Regions from separate parts of the Cernens ardua genome, predicted to be linked through region 1. Evidence: predicted binding sites of a transcription regulator. Region 1 holds the regulator's gene; the other holds the start of a gene.

Evidence for each region. Region 1 encodes LexA, which represses DNA repair genes until DNA is damaged. Its sites were predicted from a motif close to TACTGTNTANNTANACAGTA; they were not measured.
Region 2: the regulator LexA is predicted to act here: its motif matches at 6,848-6,867, upstream of ruvA (Holliday junction branch migration protein RuvA).

What each region holds. Positions count from the first base shown of each region.
Region 1 covers NZ_JBPCZH010000001.1:356,642-364,637, reverse strand. The annotation lists gene topA (type I DNA topoisomerase) at 1-1,811, shown strand, start outside; gene LMG33818_RS01645 (DUF6586 family protein) at 2,022-2,471, shown strand; gene LMG33818_RS01640 (hypothetical protein) at 2,727-2,969, shown strand; gene lexA (transcriptional repressor LexA) at 3,557-4,315, opposite strand; gene nagZ (beta-N-acetylhexosaminidase) at 4,653-5,693, shown strand; gene LMG33818_RS01625 (hypoxanthine-guanine phosphoribosyltransferase) at 5,859-6,395, shown strand; gene LMG33818_RS01620 (phosphatidylglycerol lysyltransferase domain-containing protein) at 6,472-7,996, shown strand, end outside.
Region 2 covers NZ_JBPCZH010000001.1:107,691-115,686, reverse strand. The annotation lists gene ybgF (tol-pal system protein YbgF) at 1-335, opposite strand, end outside; gene pal (peptidoglycan-associated lipoprotein Pal) at 351-887, opposite strand; gene tolB (Tol-Pal system beta propeller repeat protein TolB) at 939-2,228, opposite strand; gene tolA (cell envelope integrity protein TolA) at 2,228-3,442, opposite strand; gene tolQ (protein TolQ) at 3,607-4,353, opposite strand; gene ybgC (tol-pal system-associated acyl-CoA thioesterase) at 4,556-4,975, opposite strand; gene ruvB (Holliday junction branch migration DNA helicase RuvB) at 4,972-6,012, opposite strand; gene ruvA (Holliday junction branch migration protein RuvA) at 6,009-6,665, opposite strand; gene ruvC (crossover junction endodeoxyribonuclease RuvC) at 7,247-7,789, opposite strand; gene LMG33818_RS00570 (YebC/PmpR family DNA-binding transcriptional regulator) at 7,786-7,996, opposite strand, start outside.

The sequences.
Region 1 (7,996 bases):
AAACGGCTGAACTGAAATTGTCGGATCGTGAAGACAAACCGACTTCCAGCAAGCCGGGGGCACCCTTTATTACGTCTACGCTTCAGCAGGCCGCCAGCGGTCGCCTGGGCTTTTCCGTGCGCAAGACCATGACGCTTGCTCAACGCCTCTATGAGGCTGGTTACATCACCTACATGCGTACGGATTCGACGAATTTATCAACTGATGCTGTGGAGGCCGCACGTCATTATATTGATGAACATTATGGCAAATCCTATCTGCCGGATGCGCCGGTTCGTTATGCGTCCAAAGAGAATGCTCAGGAAGCCCACGAGGCTATTCGACCCAGTAATGTCAATTTGTCGGCAACGCAGCTAGATGGAATGGAGCGTGATGCCGAACGATTGTATGATCTGATCTGGCGCCAGTTCGTGGCGTGTCAGATGGTGCCTGCGCGTTACCTGTCCACCACACTTACGGTAAAGGCCGCTGGATTCGACATGCGTGCCAAGGGGCGCGTGCTCAAGTTTGATGGTTATACGCGTGTGGCAGCCTCTTCCAGTCGCAATGAAGATCAGGCGGTTCCCGATCTGGCGAAAGGGAGTTCCTTTACGCTGGAAAAACTGGACCCGCAGCAGCACTTCACTAAACCCAGCGCACGCTACACTGAAGCGAGCCTGGTGCGTGAGCTTGAGAAACGTGGTATTGGCCGCCCATCTACCTACGCCTCTATCATTTCCACCATTCAGGAGCGCGGATATGTTGTACTTGATAGTCGTCGTTTCTATGCCAACATTCTGGGTGAGTTGGTCACGGATCGCCTGATTGGGTCATTCAAGGACTTGATGGATTACGGCTTCACTGCCCGTATGGAAGATGAACTTGACCTTATCGCGGCGGGTGATACTCCCTGGCTTGATGTCCTGAATGATTTCTATGCCGGCTTTAGCAAAAACCTGAGCCATGCAGAAGGTGAAGATGGGATGCGGCCCAATACGCCCATTCCCACGGATATCGAGTGTCCGCGCTGTGGTCGACCTATGCAGATTCGCATTGGTTCGACCGGCGTCTTTTTGGGATGTTCGGGCTATAATCTACCGCCGAGTGAGCGCTGCAAGGAAACCATCGACCTGATTCCCGGTGATGAAGTGGTGCCTGCGGACGCCGACGATGACGCTGAAACTGATGCGCTACGCGCCAAGCGTCGTAATCCCAGGACAGGAAACGCCATGGATAGTTTCCTGATTGATGAGCATCGCAAGTTGTACCTCAGCAATGATGATGACGGGTATTACGAAATCGAAAAGGGCCATTTCAAGCTCAAGGGGTATGATGGTCCTACGCTGGAGTGTGACAAATGTGGATCAGAAATGCAGTTGCGCTCGGGCCGTTTCGGCAAGTATTTCGCTTGTACCAATGAGGCTTGTGGTAATACCCGTAAACTGTTGAAGAATGGACAGCCAGCTCCACCCAAGATGGATCCGATCGATATGCCAGAGCTGGCGTGTCAAAAGGTCGAAGATCACTATGTGCTGCGTGATGGCGCCAGTGGCCTGTTCCTTGCTGCCAGTGGATTCCCGAAAAATCGCGAGACACGTGCCCCTCTGGTGAAAGAGCTGATTCCCCACAAGGATCAATTGCCTGAAAAGTATCATTTCCTGCTGGAAGCACCACAGCAGGACCCGGATAAACTGCCCACGCAGATTCGCTTTTCGCGCAAGAACAAGGCGCAATTCATCATGACCGAGCGTGATGGTAAGGCAACCGGCTGGCGTGCAACTTACAGCGAGGGTAAATGGCACGTTGAGGATAAACGTAAGCCAAAGAAATAACGGTCACCCATAGAAATAATCGGAATTGATGATCTTTTTTCTGGGGCCTCCCCATTTGATTGAATAATTCATCATGCGGTAGAGGCTTCTCCTGTAAGTATCATGTCGCAAGTTGATGGTGGGCACATCAATTGCTGCTCGGCGTAAGATCCATGCATCTGAGTGAGCAGTACTTGCCAGTCGCTTCGACGAAGTATCGGGGATTTTCCAATGGAAACCGCGCGTCAAACCAATCGCTGGTTTTACCATGCTGAAAGTTTGCTGAAAGAGGCTGATCAGCAGCGTTCCGGAGCGTCTGTCGGGCCATTGCCTGACGCGTTGGAAGAGGGTGCTGCGGCATTGATTGAACGGGGGATTGCCTCTCTGATTGCTGAATTTATCAAACCCAGCGAACATGTTGGCACTGATTGGCGCCAGTTTCTCTCCCGCTATTATTCGGAAGGGGGGGATCTTCATCGTCTGTACTCTGCATTGCTGACGCCGCAAGGCGAGCTGCATGTATTGGATTCACGCCTTGGGCGGCTGTTGCGCCTCTCCACTGCTCAACCTGTCAACTCAGGCATGATCCAAAGCGATGTCAATGCGGTCCCCCTCCAGGCACTACTGAAGCACTTGAAGGCATTGACCAGTGAACTTCGGCAAGGTGCTGAAGAGTGGTAATGTCATCTGACCTTTGTCGTTTGTCGACGGACAATGTTATTATCAGGTTATCTGGCTTGCCGTTTATCCATTCCTTTTCCTTGTACGCTCTGTGTTTGCCTTCTCGCTGATGATTATCTGTGCGAGTGGATATCAAGTGTCATGAGTACGAAAAGAGAGCATTTTTATAAACGCTGTGAAGTCGAAACTGCACGCGAGTTGAGGTGCCGACGCTTTTTTGTGTCAGAATGGCTCAACTTATCGAAGAGGTGAAAAATGTCTGAAACTGCGATTCTTGAGATCGTTGAACTGCCTGATGGCGAGGTGGTTTTGCGTCCCTCCGAGGGGGAAGGTGAAGCGCTGGTCAGTGTGCGCTTTTCCAAGGATGCACTGGAATTACTACGTGATTCGCGTTTTCAGGTGGCGCGTGAAATGATCGATCATGCCATTACCCGCACAAAACTGTGGGAAGAGGGTGAAGTGGTCGAGGAGTTAAGTGATAACGTCACAGTGCATTGATCATGATTGTTGGCAGTGAATCATCCTGAATGATTCACTGCATATTGGCTTCTCCGTTTCTCCGCTTCTCCGCTTCTACGCTTCTCCGCTTCTCCGCTTCTACGCTTCTACGCTTCTACGCTTCTCCGCTTCTACGCTTCTACGCTTCTACGCTTCTACGCTTCTACGCTTCATTGTTAGCATATTCCGTTAATGTGATGTCAAGTCATTCACGGCTTTCTCAAGAATTTTGCTACACAGGTTAACTCGGCATGATACCGATGAAGGTGATTATTTCATCCGTAATGATTGCTTGATATCTCCCTTTCATGATCACAATGGCTGGTCAATGTATATGTATATATAGCGACCAGCCTACAATGAGTCGCAGAGGTTATGAATAAGGAGTGGTATGAAAAAATATTGGGAAAATTGTCTGCGGGGCCAGTAACGTGAAGCTGTATTCAAGAGAGCTTTAGGGGGGGGCGGTAGAGGGGGAATAGTGGGTAATCATTGAAGCACCCCCAGGCACACGGCCAGGGAGTGTTGGGCCTGCACTTATAGTGAGTGAAACCGGTAACTAGTAGTGAAACCGATAATGCCTCGTTTTAGTGTAAGCCGCTGCCTTGATCTCCTCGAATAACACCTACACCAATGCCTTCTATTTCGAAGCCCTGGCTTGGATCTACCTCAATAGGAGCAAAGTCAGCGTTTTCAGCCAACAGACGTATTTTACTGCCTTTACGCTCAAAGCGTTTGACGGTGACGTCTTCGCCAATACGAGCAACCACAATCTGTCCATTGCGAACATCACTGGTACGATGGACAGCGAGCAAGTCGCCATCCAAAATCCCGATATCCTGCATGGAGAGCCCTTTGACCCGAAGAAGATAGTCTGCCTTCGGTGAGAAAAAGGTCGGCGGAAGTGGGCAATAGCGATCTACATGCTCCTGTGCCAATACCGGGCTACCGGCAGCTACCTGCCCTATGATGGCAAGCCCCTCGGCAGCCGGAGCATCAGATGCATTGGCAGCCTCCTGCTGGGGAGTTACAAATTTTGCGGTGGTATGTTGCGAAGAGGGTGCGCCTTTTTTATCGGTACTTCTTTTATCAGCATTTTTTTCATCCCCGCCTTGCGTTTTTGCAAGATGGGATGATACGACCCTGATACCACGGGAAGCCCCCGGTATCATCTCGATAACACCTTTACGTTTTAGCGCTTTCAAATGTTCTTCTGCAGCATTGGCCGAACGAAAACCGAGAGATCGGGCAATTTCTGCACGAGTGGGGGGATACCCGTGGGTCGCCACCGTTTCGGTGATGAGGTCAAGAACTTCCTGTTGGCGGCGCGTAAGGGGTCGGGTCATTGCCATTAACCTATGCTGTATCAATAATAGCTGTAATTGTATCCAGTATTGCTGACAGTGCAAGTCCAATTGCTGTTATAGAACTTAATCCCCGAATGTTTTGTTGTTTTCCCGGATTGCCTGTAGTCATTTCGAGGTGACACTCCCCAAGCCTATCAGATTTAATTTCTACGTGTACCTTCCTTCATGAAACGCTAGAATAGCGCTCCATTATCTTTTGTGTTTATCGTACGTCTTCCTCGGGCTATGGTGAGTTCAGACATTCTGCGCATACCAATGTGTGCCATGGCATAGTCATAAACAGGGAAAATCGGTACACCTTGACAAGGAGCGTTTCATGCGTGCTGCACCGGGTCCAATCATGATTGATGTCGGTTCTACCTCATTGGATGAGGGGGATCGGCAGATTTTGCGCCATCCTTCTGTCGGTGCAATCATCCTGTTTGCCCGTAACATGACTTCACCCGAGCAAACCAGAGCACTCTGTGATGATATTCGTGCGGTACGCCCTGATATCCTGATTGCGGTAGATCATGAGGGAGGGCGCGTTCAACGGCTGCGTGAAGGGCTTACGCATATACCCCCCATGTGTTCGTTTGAATCACTGTATATAGAGACCCCTGATAAAACGCTGTCTCTTGTCAGGGATACCGGTTGGCTGATGTCTCAGGAACTGGCCGCCTGTGGGTTTGATTTTACGTTCGCTCCGGTGCTGGATGTGGATGACAATCGTAGCAAGGTCATTGGGGAGCGCTCATTCTCATCCAATCCAGAGCATGTTGTTACGTTGGCTGGTGCGTTGATTACCGGCTTGAATGAAGGGGGGATGCCCGGGATTGGCAAGCATTATCCCGGCCATGGAGGCGTGGTGGCTGATTCACATCTGGAGATGCCGGTTGATCCTCGTCCTTTTACAACCCTTGAAAGGCATGATTTGATTCCCTTTGCGCGTTTGGCAACACGTTTGTCAGGTGTCATGCCGGCACATGTACGCTATCCTGACTTCTCTGAGGAACCGGCAGGGTTTTCCAGCAAATGGTTAACGTATTTACGCGAAGCACTGAATTTCGATGGGGCCATCCTTTCGGATGACATGAGTATGCAAGGGGCTCATTTTGCCGGTGGCCCGGTGTCCCGTGCAGAAAAGGCATTGGCAGCAGGGTGTGACATGGTGCTGATGTGCAATGATCGACCTGCAGCAGAGGCCGTACTGGAAGCTACTGCCACGGCGGGTATCCAGCCGCATGGAAGCATGCAACGGTTGAACGCATTGCGATATACCCGGGAGAGACCTGCGCTGTCTGCGCTCGCGAATAATGCGCGCTGGTTGGAGGCGCACCATACATTGAATAAAACAGCCAGTGAATATGGCTATTAGTTTTTCTTATAATCCACGGGGTTGATAAAATCACCTCTTTTTACAGGCTCTACAGGTGTCAGCATCACCCCGTTCGCCTGTATGCCACTTATGCTAAACAAAACACAGTCATTACGTATTATGCCCACATCCGAATCGATTGATACCGCTACAATTTCCACGCAAATGAAGCAGCTGATGGACGAAGCTGATTGTCTGGTGTCCCTGCAACGCATCGAACAGGCACTGGATACCATGGCAGAGAAACTGACTCGCCAATTCCACGATAAATTGCCCATCTTTTATAGCGTCATGAACGGTGGACTGATTACAGCGGGCCACCTGCTGACACGTCTGGAATTTCCCCTTGAGATCGATTACCTGCATGCAACCCGGTATCGTAACGAGCTTCGTGGAGGGCAGTTGTTCTGGCGTGTGTCTCCTGAGAGTCCTGCAGCTGGGCGTCATGTCGTTATTGTGGATGATATCCTTGATGAAGGTGCGACGTTAGCGGCGATTATCGAGCACTTCAAAAAGGCCGGAGCAGCGAGTGTTTCGACGGCCGTCCTGCTGGACAAGGCTCACGATAGAAAAGCGGTAGAAGGTCTCAAGCCAGACTATTGTGAATTGACCGTGGAAGACCGTTACGTGTTTGGTTTTGGCATGGATTACAAAGGGTATTGGCGAAATGCGCCCGGTATCTTTGCGCCCAAAGGGCTCTAAGTATTGACTGCGGCCATGATTTCGTACAGAACGGCTAATGTTTTTATTATTTCTATAGAATACCGGTTTGATTGTCATGTCTGATAGTCCATTCACACGAGTACGCGGCCTTGTTGCGCGTTATCGTCATGCGCTGGGAATAGCGGTGACGCTAGTGGTGTTTGGTCTGGCGGTTACTGTCTGTTGGCGACTGTTGCATGAAGTCAACCCCCATCTTTTAAAGCATGCCTTCTTGAATGTCTCTGTACTGGAAGTGGCTGGGGCCATGGGTGCCGCCATGTTCAGTTATCTTATGCTGGTGGGGTACGAGTGGTCGGCGCTGCGTTATGCCGGGGTTAAAGGGCTTCCCTCGACTGTGATGGTCATGGGCGGGACCTGTGCCTCGGCCATTGGCAATGCCATTGGGTTATCCATGCTTTCCGGTGGTGCCGTACGATGTCGGCTCTACTTTCGACATGGCCTGGCTGGCCCGGATGTGGCGCGTATTTCTGTTTTTGTGAGTCTTGCGCTGGGGTTGACACTGCCAGTGCTTGCGGCCGTAGCGGCCCTTATCGATGTGGAGACTGCGGCTGATGCATTGCGGATACCCACTCCCCTTGTGGTATGGATTGCTTCTTCGGTGCTCGGCATTTATGCCGTGGCGCTGGTCATATTGCTTTTACGTCGTCAGGATGAAAAACCGTCCGAGGATTCTCGCCTTTATGCATTGGGCAACTGGGCGTGGCGATTGCCCAGCCTGCGTATATCCCTATTGCAGCTGCTGATTACCCTCGGCGATGTAGTTGGCTCTGCAACAGTTCTTTATCTCCTCCTTCCGCACCACCCGCCATTCAGCACTTTTCTGCTGATTTATCTGTTGGCACTTGCGGCAGGCGTACTTAGCCATGTGCCCGGTGGTATCGGTGTATTTGAAGCGATCATGCTGTCTTCGTTCTCCCATATTGTGGGGGCGGCACCCTTGACCGCGGCGCTGGTACTGTATCGGGCCATATATATCGTTCTTCCATTGTTGCTGTCCTGCCTGACATTACTGATCAGTGAAGGGCGTCGTATGATTCAGCGACGGCAGGATGTGCAGCTTAATGCCGGATTGGCTCCGGGCGTCCTCTCGCTGATCCTGTTCTTTTGCGGACTCCTCCTCGAACTCTCCAATGTCATGCCGGAATACGGTTTTCGTATGGCCCTGTTGCTACGTTGGGTGCCACCCGCCGTCCTCGAACTCTCGCATTTTTGTGTCGGACTGTTGGGGCTTTTGTGCCTGCTGATGGCGAGAGGATTACGTCGGCGCCTGGCTCGTGCCTGGGGGTGGAGCGTCTGTATTCTGCTACTGGCCTCTATCGGCTCATTACTGAAGGGACTGGATATTCCGCAGGCTATTCTTCTCTTTGTTGCAGCCATTGCATTGATCGTATTCAAGCGGGCTTTTTACCGCACATCATCACTCAAGCATCATCTGCTTTCTGCTTCTGTACTGTGGATGAGTGCGGGGTGTGTTGCGGTTTCATTATGGCTGACGCTCTATATTTATCAGGATGTGCCATATCGCAGCCTGCTCTGGTGGCAGTTCGCCCCCTTTGCGGATATGTCTCGTGCTCTTCGGA
Region 2 (7,996 bases), 250 kb from region 1:
TGATCGTCGCTGGCATTAGAAGACGAACTGGCATCGCCTCCCTGCTGAGAGCCGCCATTTTCAAGCGCAGACACGCGATTACTGAGACTAAGATACTGCTTCTGACCATCGCTCTGTACTTGTGAGATCTGATGTTGCAGATCTTCTATCTGACCACGCAGGTTATTGATATCCTGTTGCTGGTCCTGCAGCTGATTGAACAGGGCCAGACTGCCTGACGCAGTCGTTTGTTGCGTGGCCGTCTGATCGTACAGTGAACTGTTATCCTGAGCCCATACGGAAAGCGGGAGCAACAAGGCTCCCGCACCGCACAGTTTTTTCAAACTGCGATTCATATGCTACCTCTGATATCAGTAGTCGAAGACTACACGACGATCCTGAGAATATGCTTCAGCAGAGTTACCTGCTGCTGCGGGACGTTCTTCACCGTAGCTTACCACGTCGATTTGTGAAGGACTAACGCCCTGTACCGCCAGATACTGACGAACGGAGTTTGCACGACGCTCGCCCAGACCGAGGTTGTATTCACGAGTACCCACCGGGTCAGTGTTACCTTCCAGTGTTACGTGAACGTTCGGATGAGAACGCAGGTATTCAGCGTGCTGATTCAGTACAGACTCGAACTCGGGACGGATAGAATCACGGTTGAAGTCGAAGTAAATGGTACGGACGGCAGGAATGGAATTTTGTGCATCTGCACCAGCACCAGTGTCCTGACCGTTGGCATAGCCATTCGAACCGGCAGCGCCAGTTGAAGAAGCTGTGCCCTGACCTGAACTCAAACCACCCTGGCTCCCATCCTGGGTGCCGCCACTGCTGGAACAGCCAGCGATAACAACCACTGACAGTGCCGCTGCCATAGTTTTGGCAAAAGTTGAAAACTGCATGGCTATCTCCTTGCTCTTAAGAGTGAGAATAACATTATTGTATCATACGTTTTAATTAGCAAACGGCGACCATGCAGGTTCCTGTACATTCCCCTGTGGTGAAGGAATGACAAAGGACGCACGACCATCCGCTGACACAGCACCAAGAACCCCACGGCCCCCCTGCTGTGTTGCATATACCACCATTGTGCCATTCGGCGCAACTGTTGGTGCTTCGTCATAATGGCTATTGGAGATCACAGTCAAGCGGCCTGTTTGGAGATCCTGCTTGGCAACCTGATATCCGGCACCAGTACGAGTGACAAGGAATATTGTAGAACCATCTGGAGAAAAATGCCCTCCCGCATTGTAATTATTCGTATAAGTTACACGTTCCGTGCTGCCGGACGCGAAATTATAACGATAAATCTGAGGGCCACCGGCGCGATCAGAGGTAAAGATCAGGCTCTGACCATCAGGTGCATAGTTCGGCTCGGTATTAATCGAAGAATCATGCGTTAGCTGCGTCAGCTGACGGTTAGCGAGATTCATGACATAAATTTCAGGGGACCCTGATTTGGACAATGACATCGCAAGATGACTACCATCCGGTGACCACGCCGGTGCACCATTGATACCGTTGAAACTGGTCAGCTTGATCCGGTCACCGGTAGAGAGCTGCTGTACGTAAATGGCAGGATGCCCACCTTCAAAGGAGACGTAAGCCAGTTTCTTGCCATCGGGAGACCAACGAGGTGAAAGGATCGGCTGCGTAGAATTGAACACCACGCGTGGGTTGTATCCATCCTGATCGGCAACATACAACGAGAACGTCATGTGATCCCCCAAACCATTGGAGATCACGTAGGCAATACGGGTTTCAAAGGCACCCCGAATGCCAGTAATTTTCTGGAAAATCTGGTCTGCGATGTAGTGAGCTGCCGATCTGAGCTGATTCGGATTGGTGGTATTGACCACCTGACTGATCTCTTCCTTCTTGCCAAAGACATCTCGCAGCTCATAGACAATCCGGTAACCGCTCCCTTCCTGCGTAACGCGACCATCAACCAGATAACTGGCACGCGTATTTTGCCAGGCACCATAGTCGACCTGACTACCTGGCGCCGGGTTGCTGATCAGTTGATTACCCGACAAGGGAGAAAATTGCCCACTGTTACGCAGGTCATTGGTGATGATCTGCGAAATGTTTTGTGACATCGGTTGATTGGATGGATTGAACGAAGTCACGGCAATGGGAATGGCATTGTTACTGCTGTGTGTGATCTGAATATTGAGGTCAGCATGCGCAGCGGTACTGGCAGCCATTAATGTAAGCCCTGCTAGGGCAGCCCACCGTTTCATCAGTTAACATCCTCCGGGTTGAACGTCAGCGTAAAATTCTGGAACTGTTGTTGAATGGAGCCGGGTGCCTGCCCCAATTCGTTGAAAGGCGCCGCACGCTGTACTGCCTGTATGGCAGAGGCATCGAAGGCAGCATTACCGCTGCTCTTTTGAATGGAAACGTTTACCAGCTCCCCTGTTACAGGGATCAGTTGGACACGTACCGTTGCGACGATACCGTTGGGAATACCCGAAGGTTTATTCCAGTTGTTTTCTACAGCATTACGAATAACACCCATCATACTATTTGCCGCCTTGCTTGCACGTGCCGCATTGGATGATGAGTGCTGCCCACGCCCGGCATTTTTGGGCAGCGCCGAATCACTATCAGCAGCAGCAGCGGCTGCAGCCATGGCACGGCGTCTGCGTTGAGCCTCTTCACGGGCATGCGCGGCTTTCTCGGCTGCTGCCTTTTTGTCCGCGGCCTTTTGTGCATCAGCTTTCTGTTGAGCAGCCTTGGCTGCCGCTGCTTTTTCCTGGGCGGCTTTCTCCTTGGCCGCTTTTTCCTGATCAGCCTTCTGCTGCGCGGCTTTTTCCTCAGCAGCCTTCTGAGCTGCCGCTTTTTGTTGTGCTGCTTTTTCAGCCGCAGCCTTCTGCTGATCTGCCTTTTGCTGCGCGGCCTGTTTGGCAGCCGCTTTTGCTTGTGCTTCTTTCTGCTGTTGCGCCTTTTGCTGGGCTGCTTTCAATTGAGCCTGACGCGCATTTTCCTGTTGTTGGGCTTCAGCCTTCTGTTGTTCGGCCTTTTGAGCAGCGGCGGCGGCAGCTGCAGCGGCCTGCTGTTGCTCTTTGGCCGCTTGCTCACGTTGTTGCGCTGCTTGAGCTGCCTGCTGACGTTGCTGGGCTTGCTGTTGGGCCTGTTGCTCTTGCGCCTGTTTTTGCTGCGCCTCGGCTTGACGCTGCTGTTCGGCCTGCTGCGACCTCTGATCCTGAGAATGGTGCTCTTGATGAGAGGGTTTCGGCTCATGGGCCTGTCCCTTCGCACTATCATTTTGTGGATGAGGATTGGAGGTACGAGCCTGAGAGGAAATCAGCGTCGCCTGAACGACAGAGGTTTCAGGTTGCGGAGCAGAATGCGGCCAGCGTACCAATAGTAAAATGGCAATGATGACATGCAGCAAGACTGCAAGTATCACTGGCAGTCTGAACCTGACTTCCTGCTGTGAAGGTCCAAACATGACCTACCCCCAACCCGTAGTGACTAAAAGATCTACTGCGTAGAAAATACGCTTTCTGCAAATGACCGTACAAAATAAACGCAGGTTATACAACGCATGTACAGATGGACATGTGCTGGAAAACATGGGCCGAAAATTCGTGACCAAATTCATTGATACATTCCCTATCCCATATTCCCGACAGTCACAGGTGCCATTACGGGTGCATGCTCGGCAGTATGCTTGGGCATTCCTTGCGTTAGCAGGCTTCTGTACAGCAATGTATGAAACTCTTCAGTGAAGTCATGATACTGAATAATCAGCTGTTCAGTCGTGGTACTGAAACGATTATAGGCAATAACAGCAGGGATAGCGGCCACCAGCCCCATCGCCGTTGCTATAAGCGCCTCTGCCACCCAGGGAGCCACTGTGGCAAGCGTGGCATGAGCACCATCGGAAAGTGACAGGAAGGAGGCCATAATCCCCCAGACAGTACCAAAAAGGCCAATATAAGGGCTCACAGAGCTTATGGTAGCAAGTATGGGAAGGAAGCGTGTCAGGCGTGCGCTCTCGACTGATTGAGCAACATTCATGGCTCGTTCGACATCAACCAGTACCGCAGACGCCTCCTTGGGAGTAGGTCGCGTACCAGCGGGTATCATCCTGGACCGTAGTCGTTTAAAGGCTTTGAACCCGGCATGAAATACATGCGCAATACCTTCTTTCTGGCCAGCGATATTTTCTTCCAACTGATGCAGATCGATACCCGACCAGAAAGAGTGTTCAAAATGTCTGAAGCTCTGCGTCGCTCGACGCAAGCTGATGGAGCGCTGAAAAATGATGATCCATGAAAGCAGGGAAAAAAACAGCAGGATCACCAATACAATCTTGACGACAATACTGGCATGAGTCACCAGCGAGACGATGGACATCGAATTTTCCACAATCAACCTCTTGATTCATTCAACGCCAGTAACGCCCTGCGTACTGATCGTCCCTAAAATAAAAATCAAATGCTCTCACTGCTCTAACACTCTATGTGAGCCAACAGCCTAAACCTGCGGAAAGATACAAAACCACAGTAACAGGCTGTTCGAGCACCATCACGTCGTTCGAACACAATTATTGCTGCGGCTACTCCTCTGAACAAGCGACCTGCTGCTCGTTCAACAGGGTTTTCATTTTTGCCGGCCAACGTTTGGGCTTCAGGTTTACAGCATCAATACATGCTATTTCGACCTCACCATCGCACAACAGTTCATCCTGGCGGTAGACCTCTTGTTTGAAGAGCATCGTGCAGTAAGCCACATCAATGATACTGTTACGGATCTCTAGCAGATCGTCCAGCACTGCAGGACGTATGTAACGACATGACAAACGGCTAACGACCAACTGAATATTCTGCTTGAACAGCTGATTTTGCTGAAAATCCTGATGTCTGAACCATTCGGTACGAGCGCGTTCCATGAAGTTGAGGTACTGCGCATGATAGACAATGCCACCGGCATCGGTATCTTCATAATAAACACGGACCGGCCACGTAAATATGCTCATCTGGATTCCTCCTGATCTGGCAACGCCCCTGAGTCACTGGGCTCTATGCCAAAATGACGATACGCCGTAGAAGTCACTATGCGCCCACGGGCGGTTCTCATCATAAAACCCTGCTGAATCAAATAAGGCTCCAATACGTCCTCAATAGTATCACGCTCTTCGCCAATTGCGGCAGCCAGACTATCAACGCCCACGGGGCCGCCATCGAACTTTTCGATCATCATCAGCAACAACCGGCGGTCCATATGATCAAGACCATGTTGATCTACATTGAGCATATCCAATGCCCGGGACGCAGTATCTGCGTTGATCTGTCCATCGGCTTTCACCTGAGCATAATCACGAACACGACGTAACAGCCGATTGGCAATGCGGGGCGTACCACGAGAACGACGGGCTATTTCCAACGCACCCGCTTCATTTGCATCCAGGGCAAGCATAGAGGCCGATCGCGAGACGATACTACTCAAATCCCCCACATCATAAAATTCCAGCCGTTGCACAATACCAAAACGATCGCGCAAGGGGGAAGTCAGCAATCCTGCCCGAGTAGTTGCACCTACCAGGGTGAAACGGGGCAAATCAACCTTGATGGAGCGTGCCGCCGGACCTTCACCTATCATGATATCGAGTTGGAAATCTTCCATCGCCGGATAGAGAACTTCTTCAACCGTTGAAGAAAGGCGATGAATTTCGTCGATAAATAGGACATCTCCCGGTTCAAGACTGGTCAGCATGGCCGCCAGATCCCCGGGGCGCTCCAACACAGGCCCGGAGGTTGACTTGATATTCACCCCCATTTCAGTGGCAATAATGTTGGCTAGGGTAGTCTTGCCCAGCCCCGGGGGGCCGAAAACAAGGGTATGATCCAGACTGTCGCCGCGATGACGTGCAGCATCAATAAAAATACCCAGCTGCTCGCGAACCGCCGGTTGCCCGATATAGTCATCAAGGGAGCGAGGCCGAATGGCATGATCCACCCGTGTTTCAGTGTCCCCTTTTGGGTCAGAGGAGATCAGACGATCAGATTCGATCATCGATGCCCTCCCCGATCATTATTCATGCGAGAAGAAAGCGCAGACTTGATGAGCTGTTCAACCGATTCGGTGTAGTCCATGCCTTTCAGCATCTTGGCTGCTTCAGTGGGACGGTATCCCAATGTCACCAAGGCCGCTTCTGCATCGGCATAATTATCAATTGAATCGGTTGGCTGATCTGCGGCAGCCGAATAAAACAGAGAACTCAAGCCGCCCTTGGCTGCATCCGCCTCGCGGATCAATTCGGGCCAACGGGCCATGCGGTCACGCATTTCGACGATCAACCGTTCCGCCGTCTTTTTACCCACCCCAGGGAGCTTGGTCAACGAAGCTGCGTCTTCATCCTGCAGGCATTGGACAAATTGACTGCGCTCCATGCCGGAAAGAATGGCAAGTGCTACTCTCGGCCCTATTCCAGAAATGCGAATAAGCTCACGAAACATGCGTCGTTCCAGCTCATCCTTGAAGCCATACAGCAAGTGCGCATCTTCCCTCACGGCCAGATGGGTATAGAGACGGACAGACTCACCCACTGGCGGCAGATTGACAATGGTGTTCATCGAGGCTTCCAACTCATAACCCACGCCATGTACGTCAATGACAATCCAGGGGGGCTGTTTCTCAATCAACTGGCCGAACAAGCGTCCAATCATAGTCCTCGATTTTCCTTTAATGGATGCATGCCAAGACGAGCTACCTGGTAGAAAGATCACATCAGCGAGGTCACAGCGATAACTCATCGACATCTCATCGATATAACAACAACGTTAATGTTATCAATATGCTAGCTCGTTCATTGGTCGGATTTCTTTCCAGTATACAAAAGAATTTGCCCTACTGTCTGCCATTACAGCCATCTACACAACAAAACGACAGATACTCACATCACGTCACAGGAAGAGAACGACTCTTACGACTCTTCGAGTTTAAGTGCTCTATCAATATTCATCCTATCTGACTACGAATACCCGTTTAGCAATGCATATACAAAAACGCACTCATATGAATAGCATTTGATGGATGGATCAGTACATATCATCACAACATTGCAGAGAGGCCAAGAAAACAGGTGCGCTCTCAAGTTCCAATATAAGTGAATGAAGACAAAAGAATGTGGTTTGGATTGGGTAAATCACGTGCAGGAAATGTTGGTGGATAAAAGAAAGAGCGATGAGAAGGACGTAATCAGAAAGGAAAATGATAAGGAATAATTGAAAAAAAAGTACAGCCAACTTCAAGGCCGATAGGAACGCCAAGCATTCCGGCTTCCACGTTTTCGGGAATTGGCCTTGGTATCACCCCTTACCTGCATGCCTCGTTGACTGTAACAGTGAGTCAGTGCGATAGCCAGAGCATCTGCAGCATCCGCCTGCGGTAGGCCATTGAGTTTTAGAGTAGCCATGACCATTCGCTGTACGGCAGGTTTATCTGCCCCTCCATTACCGGTCACCACTTGTTTGACCAGCGTGGCCGCATACTCATGCACAAGTAAACCATGGTTGGCGGCGCAAACAATCGCGCTACCCCTTGCTTGCCCCAGCTTTAACGCCGAATCGGCATTCTTCGCCACGAAAACGCGTTCGATCGCAAATTCAGCGGGACGATAAGAGGCGATCAGCTCGGCGACACCGGCATAGACCTGTGCCAGACGCTGAGCCAAATCCTCGGCATCAATCCGAATAAAACCACTGGCGACGTAGGTAGGCTGAGCCGAAGAAGCATCAATCACGCCATAGCCTGTACGTCTTGAGCCCGGATCGATACCCAGTAGAATCACGCCATTGCCTCCAGAACATCATCGGTGAAGTCAGCATTGGTATACACATTCTGAACATCATCAAGATCTTCCAGCCAATCTATCAGCTTCATCACACGTTGCCCCAGATCAACATCACTAATGGTAGTATAGTTGGCCGGATATTTTCCCACCTCACTATGATCAGGCGTGAGCCCGGTAGACTCGAAAGCATCCTTGACCACACCA